2 regions of the Kitasatospora sp. NPDC048296 genome follow, and region 2 is predicted to be linked to the other one. Evidence: riboswitches for the same ligand, from Rfam matches in the RefSeq annotation. Region 2 holds a riboswitch; the other holds the start of a gene.
The links. A riboswitch is a leader RNA that binds a small molecule or an ion and turns the genes downstream of it on or off. The one in region 2 is predicted to bind cyclic di-AMP.
Positions count from the first base shown of each region.

Region 1: linked by a shared signal. The riboswitch ahead of ACGF12_RS18060 (NlpC/P60 family protein) and the one ahead of ACGF12_RS31930 (M23 family metallopeptidase) in region 2 are both predicted to bind cyclic di-AMP.

Region 1 is NZ_JBICZB010000027.1:4,765-9,561, reverse strand. Features, by position in the region: gene ACGF12_RS18070 (NYN domain-containing protein) at 1-1,354, shown strand, start outside; gene ACGF12_RS18065 (NlpC/P60 family protein) at 1,554-2,591, shown strand; cyclic di-AMP (ydaO/yuaA leader) riboswitch at 2,930-3,083, shown strand; gene ACGF12_RS18060 (NlpC/P60 family protein) at 3,094-4,251, shown strand; gene ACGF12_RS18055 (NlpC/P60 family protein) at 4,479-4,797, shown strand, end outside.
Region 2 is NZ_JBICZB010000076.1:24,911-29,707, forward strand. Features, by position in the region: gene ACGF12_RS31910 (PP2C family protein-serine/threonine phosphatase) at 1-921, opposite strand, end outside; gene ACGF12_RS31915 (TetR/AcrR family transcriptional regulator) at 1,097-1,678, opposite strand; gene ACGF12_RS31920 (alpha/beta fold hydrolase) at 1,753-2,577, opposite strand; gene ACGF12_RS31925 (YiaA/YiaB family inner membrane protein) at 2,673-2,963, opposite strand; cyclic di-AMP (ydaO/yuaA leader) riboswitch at 3,160-3,318, shown strand; gene ACGF12_RS31930 (M23 family metallopeptidase) at 3,331-4,179, shown strand; gene ACGF12_RS31935 (hypothetical protein) at 4,276-4,797, opposite strand, start outside.

The DNA of each region.
Region 1 (4,797 bases), on a different contig from region 2:
CTCAGGTGACTCCGGTGATGCCGACGCCGCTTCGGAGCTTGCGGTCGAGAAGCTCGAACGGCCGCTGCCCGAGGGGGTGCGCCGGCGGGTGGTCGGGCTGGCCTCGGACGCGCTGGGCGGGCTGCCGCCCGCGGAGCTGCCGCAGAGCCTGCGTCAGTACGTCAAGTTCACCCCCGCGCGGCGCGCCAAGTACGCGGCCACCGCGCTGGCGGCGGCGCTGGAGTCCGAGCCGGCCTTCCGGGTGCGGATAGCGGAGCGGCTGCGGCTGGGCCAGCCGGATCTGGTGAAGGCGCTGGAGTCGGGCACCGTTCCCAGCGCCGCCGATCCGATGGACGTCGCAGCCGCCGCCTACCTGGTGCGTTCGGCCGGCTGGAGCCGGCTGGTCGCCGAGGCCGGCGAGGAGGCCGAGCGGGCGGGCGCCGAGGACGCGGCCGCGGAGGCCACCCGGCTGGTGGAGAAGCTGCAGGCCGAGCTGGCCGAGGTGCGGGCGGCCGCGCGGACCGACCTGGACCGGCAGCGCGCGGAGTTCGAGGGCGTCCGGCGGGAGGCCGAGTCGCTGCGCAAGAAGGTGCGCTCGCTGGAGAGCGACACCCGCCGGGCGCAGGCCGAGACCCGGCGGGTGACCGGGGAGCTGGAGGCCGCGAAGGCGCAGGCCGTGACCGAGCGCAGCGCGGCCGAGAGCGAGGCGCGGCGGCTGCGGCACCGGGTGTCCGAGCTGGAGAACGCCGCCGAGCAGGGCCGCCGTTCGGCCCGCGAGGGGCGCGGCGTCGAGGACATGCGGCTGCGGCTGCTGCTGGACACCGTGCTGCAGTCGGCGCAGGGGCTGCAGCGGGAGTTGGCGCTGCCGGTCTCCCAGATCCGCCCGGCGGACCTGGTGGAGGCGGTGGTGCCGGGGGCGGCCTCGCCGCACGACGTGGCTCGGCGCGGCCTGGCCGAGGACGATCCGGCGCTGCTGGACCAGCTGCTGGCGATCCCGCAGGTTCACCTGGTGGTGGACGGCTACAACGTGACCAAGACCGGCTATCCGACGCTGCCGTTGGAGCAGCAGCGGATCCGGCTGCTGGGCGGGCTGGCGATGCTGGCGCAGCGCACCCAGGCGGAGGTCACCTGTGTGTTCGACGGGCAGGACCTGGACGTTCCGGTGATCATGGCGCCACCGCGCGGGGTTCGGGTACGGTTCAGTCGGACCGGGGAGACCGCGGACGAGTTGATCCGTCGTCTGGTGCGGGCCGAGCCGCAGGGCCGTCCGGTGGTGGTGGTGTCCACCGACCGGGAGGTCGCGGAGGGCGTGCGGAAGGCGGGCGCGCGCCCGGTGGCCTCGGTGCTGCTGCTGAACCGGCTGGCCCGGCCCTGACCTCGGGTCGGACGGTGTGAAGTCCGGGCAGTGTCCGTTTTGCGAGGGTGTGCGGATCCCGTGAAGTCAGCATGGGGGCCGGAGTTCACGCCTTCGGGGAGTGGCAAAACGGATAGATCTTCACTAGGGTCTGGCGTCAAACCTATTTTCCGGAATCTCATCCGATCAGGTGAGTCCGATGGAAGAAGGAGCCGGTCCCTTGGCCTCCCACCGCCGTCCCAAGCAGCCGAGCCGCGCGCGGGTCTCCGTGCTCACCGCTGCCGCTGCGACCGCGGTCGCCCTCTCCGCCCAGGTGGGCGCGCACGCGGCGCCGCAGCCGAGCAAGGACGACGTCAAGGCGCAGATCGACCAGCTCCAGCAGGAGCAGGAGCAGGCGGCGGAGAAGTACAACGGCGCCAAGGAGCGGGCCGACCAGCTCCGCAAGCAGGCCGACCAGCTGCAGGACCAGGTGGCCCGCAGCCAGGACCAGATGACCCAGCTGCAGACGGGCCTGGCCGAGGTGGCGGGCGACCAGTACCGCACCGGCGGCATCGACCCGTCCGTCCAGCTGATGCTCTCCTCCGACCCGTCCGGCTACCTGGAGAAGGCCTCCAGCGTCCAGCAGGCCAGCGCCAGCCAGACCGAGGCGCTCAAGAGCCTGCTCGACCAGCAGCGACGGCTGGACCAGGAGAAGGCCGAGGCCGCCGCCGTTCTGTCCTCGCTGGACTCCACCACCAAGGACCTGAACCAGGCGAAGTCGGACGTCAATCAGAAGCTGAAGGCCGCGCAGGACCTGCTGAACTCGCTCAGTGCCGCCGACCGCGCCGCGCTGAAGGCCCAGCAGCAGCAGGACGACCGCGCCTCGCGCGGCACGGCCCGGGTCGACCTCAGCAGCCTGCCGCCGGCCAGCGGCTACGCGGCCGTGGCCGTCGCCAAGGCGATGAGCAAGCAGGGCTCGCCGTACGTCTGGGGCGCCACCGGGTCGAGCACCTTCGACTGCTCGGGCCTGATGGTCTGGTCGTACGCCCAGGCCGGCGTCTCGCTGCCGCGCACCTCGCAGGAGCAGGGCAACGTCGGCACCCGGGTGCCCTCGCTGGACCAGGCCCAGCCGGGCGACCTGGTGATCTACGGCAGCGACCGGCACCACGTCGGGATGTACATCGGCAACGGCATGGTGGTCCACGCGCCGCACACCGGTGACGTGGTGAAGGTGATGAAGGCCGACGCGATGCCGATCAACACGATCCGCCGGGTCTGACGCCCCGACACGCCCGAAAGTCCGGGTTCCGGCCCTGTGATCCGCGCCACCCTCCTGCCGGGGGTGGCGCTTCGGGCTTGTCTGTTCCGTGGTCGGCCGGTGAGACCTGATCAGCTTTGCGTGCGGTGGCGATCACCATCGGTCATTTTCACAAAAGAACACGGGTAATCTTCCGTCTTTTTTCTGACAAGGATTTGAACGGATCACGGTTCAGTTACTAGGGTCGTGCCCCGAACCACCGCACTGTCGATCACCCAGCCTGGGTGGCGGCGGTGGTTACCGTCGAGTTCGCGAAACAGCGGGGCAGGTCGAAGCGACTGTCCGACAGGGGAGCCCAGTGGTCGGGGGCGCTGCGGAGCGGAGCCGGGGAACCACGTTCCTCCGGGGTGAATCGGCGCCAGGTCGGCCGGTGGAACGGCCGTGAGGCGTCGTAGGGCATGCTTCCGGCCCGAACCCGTCAGCTCACCCGGTAGGCGGCCGTAGGAAGAAGGAGTCCGCCTTCGTGGCGTCCCATCGTCGTCCCAAGCCCGCCAGCCGCGCCCGTGTCTCGATCCTGACCGGTGTCGCCGCGGCAGCCGTTGCCCTCTCCGCGCAGTCCGGCGCGCACGCCGACCCGCAGCCGACCAAGGACCAGGTCAAGGAGCAGGTCGACCAGCTCAACGAGCAGGCTGAGCAGGCGACCGAGAAGTACAACGCCGCCCAGGAGAAGCAGCAGGCCCTGGAGAAGCAGGTCTCCGGCCTGCAGGACCAGGTGGCCCGGCAGCAGGCCCAGGTGACCGACATGCAGGGCGGGCTCGCCGAGATCGCCGGGGAGCAGTACCGCAACGGCGGCATATCCCCGACCGTCCAGCTGATGCTCTCCACCAGCCCGGACAACTTCCTCAACCAGGCCGGTGCGCTCAACCAGGCCGGTGACACCCAGAAGAACCAGCTGAAGCAGCTCCAGGAGGAGCAGCGCAAGCTCGACCAGGACCGCACCGAGGCCCAGGGCAAGCTCGCCGAGCTGGAGTCCACCACCCAGCAGCTGAAGACCTCCAAGGAGGAGGTCCAGAACAAGCTGAAGGCCGCGCAGGACCTGCTCAACACCCTGACCGAGCAGGAGCGTCAGGCGATCCGTCAGGCCGAGGAGAAGGCCGCGGCCGACGCCAAGGCCCAGGCCGACGCCGCCGCGAAGGCCGCCGCCCAGCAGCAGGCCGCCGCCGACCGTGCCTCGCGCGACAGCGGCCGTACCGACATCAGCTCGGGTTCGGGCTCCTCGGGTTCCGCCACCTCCTCCTCGCCGGTTGCCAAGCCGGCCGCCCCCGGCAGCTCGCACGGTGCCGCCGCGCTGGCCGCCGCCGCGGGCAAGGTCGGCAGCCCGTACGTGTGGGGTGCCACCGGCCCGGGCTCCTTCGACTGCTCCGGCCTGATGGTCTGGGCGTTCAACCAGGTCGGCGTGTCGCTGCCGCGCACCTCGCAGGAGCAGGCCGGCGCCGGCACCCGGATCGGCTCGGACATCTCCCAGGCCCAGCCCGGCGACCTGCTGATCTTCTTCAGCGACGCCCACCATGTCGGCATCTACGCGGGCAACGGCCAGGTGCTGCACGCGCCCAAGCCGGGCGCCTCGGTCCGCTACGAGGCGGTCTCCAACATGCCGCTGGCCTCCATCGTGCGGGTCTGATCTCCGCCCAGGCCGTTTCGGGCCCGGTCCTCCATTGCGGAGGGCCGGGCCTGCGGCTTTTCCGGCGGCTCGGGCGAATGTCCGATTAGTGGTCAAATATTCGGGTCGGGAGGGGTTTGGACTCGCTTGCCCGGACTCGCTAACGTCTGCCACCGGACTCCCGCTCGACGGCCGCCCGTTGGGGCGCGGCCGCGGGGCCGCGCCGCAGGATTGGAGCCGCTGCCGCCATGTCCGTGCACCGTCGTTCCCCACTGCTCGTCCGTGCGCTGGTGCTGACCGCGGCCGCCACCACGGCCCTGAGTGTGACGGCCGGCGGCAGCGCCCAGGCCGCTCCCGGTGCACCGGGCACGCCCGACCTCAGGGACGTCAAGGCGCAGGTCGAGCAGCTGTACGACGAGGCCGAGCGGGCGTCCGAGAAGTGCAACGCCGCGCAGGAGGCGCAGAAGCGGCTCCAGAGCGAGACCGCGCTCCTGCAGGGCGAGGTCGCCGCCGGCCAGGACCAGCTCAACCAGCTACGCGGGGACCTCGCGACCGTGGCCGGGGCGC
Region 2 (4,797 bases):
CACCTCCACCAGGCCGTCGCTGAACAGCAGCAGCGAGTCGCCGTACCCCAGCCGCCCGGACACCGGCGGGTACGGCGCGCCCGGCACCAGGCCCAGCGCCGGACCGCCGTGCCCGGAGGGCTGCCAGCCGTTCCTCCGGCAGTACCGCACGGGCGGCGGATGGCCCGCGTTGAACAGCCGGTAGCGGCCGGTCGCCGGGTGCAGCGCCAGGTGGACGGCGGTGGCGAAGTCGTCCTCCCAGCCCATCCGGACCAGGTGGTCGTTGGCGGCGGGCAGGAACGCCTCCGGCGGCACCCGGCCCAGCAGCATCGCGAAGGCGCCCGACAAGTGGGTCGACCGGGCGGCCGCCCGACTGCCCTTGCCCGACACGTCCACCAGCACCAGTTCCAGCAGGTCCTCCTCCGGGCGGTGGGCGCAGAGCAGGAAGTCCCCGGAGAAGGAGGCGCCACCGACCGGGGCCAGCTCGCTGTCGAAGTGCCAGTCCAGCAGCCGCTCCGGGAGGCGGGCCAGCGTCCGGTTGTGCTCGGCCAGCTCCAGCAGCATCGTGTCGCCCTGGGTGCCGCGCAGCCCCAGCCGGTGCCGGAACCGGTTCGCCGTCAGTACCGTCGCCCCCGTCGCGGCCAGCACCACCGTCACCCCCAGCCGCACCCCGCGCGGGTCCTGCACCGCCGCCCCGAGCCCGCTGCCCGCCAGCGCCGCGCACACCAGCACCAGCAGTTGCCCCCGCCGCAGCACCAGCCCGCCACCCACCACCGGCAGTACCAACGCCGACGGCGGCCACCCGTACGGCATCAGGATCGGCAGTACCCCCAGCACCACCGTCACCCCGAGCAGCACCCCCAGCGCCACCCGCCCCGCCCGTATGTCCCCGTCCAGCAGCCGCCCGTACCACCGCCGCACCCTCGCCATCAGTGCGGGCATCGGGACCTCCGCCAAGCGTGGGCGGTCCCCTGTCATGACCACCAGTCAGCCCGCCACACTAGCCCGTTCACCCCCACCAACCCCCCCAACCCCCACCCGCCCCGCACCAGAACCCGGCCCTCCCGACCGCCGGCCTTCCGATCGCCCTGCGCCAGAAGTCGGCGGGCCCGACTTCCTACTCCTCTTCCTCCGCCTTCGGCCAGGTGCGGAGGCCGGTGGTGAGGGTGGTGACGAGGCGGTCGTGGGTGGTGGTGAGATCTTCGGCGAGTTGGAAGGCGCCGGTGATGGAGAGGGAGGCGAAGCCGTGGGCGAGGGAGCGGACGGTGCGGGCGGCGTGGATGGCCTCGGGACCGTCGAGGCCGTAGGAGCGGAGGACGGCGATGATGACGCCGACGAGGCGGGTGGCCGCGCGGGTGAGGTCGTCGTCGGGCTGGGGGGCCTGGGGGAGGGCGGTGTAGCGGTGCGGGTGTTCGGTGGCGTAGGCCTGGTAGGCGCGAAGAACGGCGGTGACGGCGTCGTCGCCGCTGCGGCCGACCGCGGCCTCGGCGAGCCGGTCGGCCAGTTCCTCGGTGACCCGGACGGCGATCAGCCGGCGCAGTTCGGTCAGGCCTCCGCTGACGTGCTTGTAGAGGGAGGGGGTGGCGACTCCCGCGCGGGCGGCGACGGAGGCCAGGGTGAGGGCCTCGGCGCCCTGCTCGTCGATGAGGGCGAGGGCGTGGTCGACGACCTGGTCCGGGGTCAGTCCTACTCGGGGCATGGGTTCGGTTTCTCCGTACGGCTGCGGTTCGGCGGGTTCGGCGGGCTCAGCGGGTTCAGGCGAGCTCGGCGGGTTCAGGCGAGCTCGGCGAGGAAGGGCAGCAGGGCGTCCGCGACGGCCTGCGGGTTGTCGGCCATCGGGTAGTGGCCGGACCCCTCGATCATCACCTTCCGGGTGCCCAGCGCCGCGGCCTGCCGCTCGGCGACGGCCGTCGGGTCCGGGAAGTCGGGGTCCTTGCTGCCCATCAGGACGAGCGAGGGGCAGCGGACGGCCGCGCACCAGCCGATCGGCGCGGAGTCCCCGGTGACGTGTCCGCGGGTGGCGGTCTTGCGCCCGGGGGTGCGCAGGTCGGCGACCAGCCCGGCCACGTAGGTGTCGAGGTCGGCGGGTCGGGGGCCGGGGAAGGCCATCTTGCGCAGGTAGAAGCCCCAGACAGCCGGCCAGTGGACCATCGCGCTGCCCATGACGGCCATCACGCCGCGCATCAGGGCGTTGGCCCGGTGCTCGACGAAGGCGTCGATCAGCGCGATTCCGGCGACCCGCTGGGGCGCGTCCCCGGCGAGCTTGACCACGGTCGCCCCGGTGTAGGACTGCCCGACCAGGACGGCCCGCTCGATGCCGAGGTGGTCGAGCAGGGCGAGGACGTCGGTGGCGACGGCGGCCGGGCTGTAGTCGTCCCAGACGATCGAGGACTCGCCGAAGCCGCGCACGTCCATGGTGATGACCCGGCGCCCGGCGGCGGTGAGCAGCGGGTGCAGGTGCCGGTAGGCGCGGCGGCTGTCGAGCATTCCGGGGAGCAGGACGACGGGGGTGCCGTCGCCCTGCCGGGTGTCGTCGAAGGCGATCCGGCCGCCGGGGACGTCGAGGTACTGGGTGCTCGGGGTGATGGTGCCGTTCACGGTGGTCCTCCACGGGGTCGGTGCTGCCGATAGCCATAAAGCTATGGCTAATAGCCTTAGCCGTCAACCCCTTCCCCCGGTGTCCCGGGGACGGCTCAGACCCCCTCGGCCCGGAACGGGTCGTGCTCGCTGAGCAGCTTCTCCAGTCGGGCCTGGTCGACCCGGGCGACGGTGTCCGAGGACTCCTGCCGGTCCCGGATCACCTTGGCCAGCGTGAATGCGGAGGTGACGGTGTAGAGCAGGCCGATCCCGAGGAAGGCCCTGGTCCACCCGCCGACGGGCAGGTGGGCGACCCCGACGGCGAGGGCCGAGCCGGAGATCGCGAACGAGAGGACGGCCTGGACGAAGTACGCGGCCGTGGTGCGTGACTGCATCGGTGCGCTCATGCCGTCAGGATGTGGGGGTGCGGCCGGGTCGCACATGAGTAGGAGTACTCAGATGGGCTGGGCGAATGACGGTTCGTTCGTCGGCGTCCGACCACCTGCTCCCCAGTCGTCCCGGACGGATGGCTTGGAATCAGGGCCTCCTAGGATTAACGTTTGATAACGCAGCGCGGTCGTCAATGCCGTACCCAGACGGCACCGTGCGCCGTCGCCTAATCCCGCCGACCGGCCTCCGGGCAGGTCAGGGAGCCGGGGAACCACGTTCCTTGGGGTGAATCGGCGGGGCCCCGGCCCGGCCGTAGGAGACCTTCCTGCTCCGAACCCGTCAGCTAACCCGGTAGGCGCGAAGGAAGGAAAGGAGCGCGCCTCCGTGGCGTCGACGCACACCCCGGCACACCCGGCCGGCCCCGCAGCCGGTACCCAGCTCCTCGACCACCCCGGCCCGGACGGAACCGAGTCGCTCGGCACCGACGACTTCGCCCCGGAGGCCGAGGCCAACCGCCACCGGATGCCGCGTCAGACCCGCGGGGCCTCCCCGCTGCTCGGCGTCACCGCCGTCGCCGCCACCCTGGGCGCCACCGGTTTCGCCTCCGCCACCCCGGCCGCCGCGCCCGCCGTCGAGGCCGCGGACGAGGCCCCGGTGACCCTCGCCGCCGACCCGGGCCTCGCGCTCGCCGCCCGCATCCAGCAGCAGGCCGACAGCCAGCGCACCGCCGCCGAGGAGAGCGCCCGTCTGGAGGCCGCGAAGGAGGCTGAGGCGAAGGCCGCCGCCAAGGAGGCCGACGCCAAGCGCGCCGCCGACGAGGCCGAGCGCGCAAAGGCCGCCGCCCTCACCCTGCCGGTGAAGGACTACAACCTCTCCGCCCACTACGGGCAGAGCGCCCGCTACTGGGCCCACCTGCACACCGGCCTGGACTTCGCCGCCGACACCGGCACCCCGGTCTACGCGGTGGGCCAGGGCACCATCACCTCGGCCGGCTGGTCCGGCGCGTACGGCTACCGGATCGTCGAGACCCTGCCCGACGGTACCGAGATCTGGTACTGCCACCTCTCCTCGATCATCAAGGGCTCCGGCGCGGTCGGTTCCGGCCAGCAGATCGGCAAGGTCGGCGCGACCGGCAACGTCACCGGCCCGCACCTGCACCTGGAGGTCCGCCCGGGTGGCGGCGCCCCGGTCGACCCGGAGACCTGGCTCCAGCAACGCGGCCTCAACCCCTGACGGGAACCACCTGAACCCCTGACGGGAGCCCCCGACGGGAACCGGGGGCCCTGACGCGACGCCCGAGGGCCCCGGACACCCGGGGCCCTCGGCCGTTCACTCCGCCGACTCCGCCGGCAGCTGCGCCAGGTAGGCGTCGATCTCCTCCGCCCCCGGCTCCGGCGCGAGCTCCGGGAACTCCTCCACCAGCAGCCGCGGCAGCCCCGGCACCGTCCACTCGCCGATCAGGTCGAGCGCCACCTCGGCCGCCGCCGTCTCGAACTCCCCGAAGTCCCCGGCCAGTTCGTCCGGCATCGGCCGCCCCAGCGCGTTCAGCTCTGCCAGGTTGCGGTAGCTGCGCCGCATCAGGCCGTGTTCCAGCAGCCGCCGCGCGCCGTCGGTGGCCATGCCGACCGACAGCACCCGGCCCGGTCCCCAGCCCTGCTCGTCCGGTTCGTCCAGCCAGCCGGTCGGCACCAGCGCCTCGAACCCGGCCAGCCGTTCCTCCTCGCCCAGCCCGGCGAAGCCGGCCAGCCAGTCCCGCACCGCCGCCTCGTCCGTGGTGTCCACCCCGTGGGCGTGCAGCAGCACCGCGTACAGCCGCGGCCAGGTGACCAGGTCGGCGCGGCGCAGCAGCCC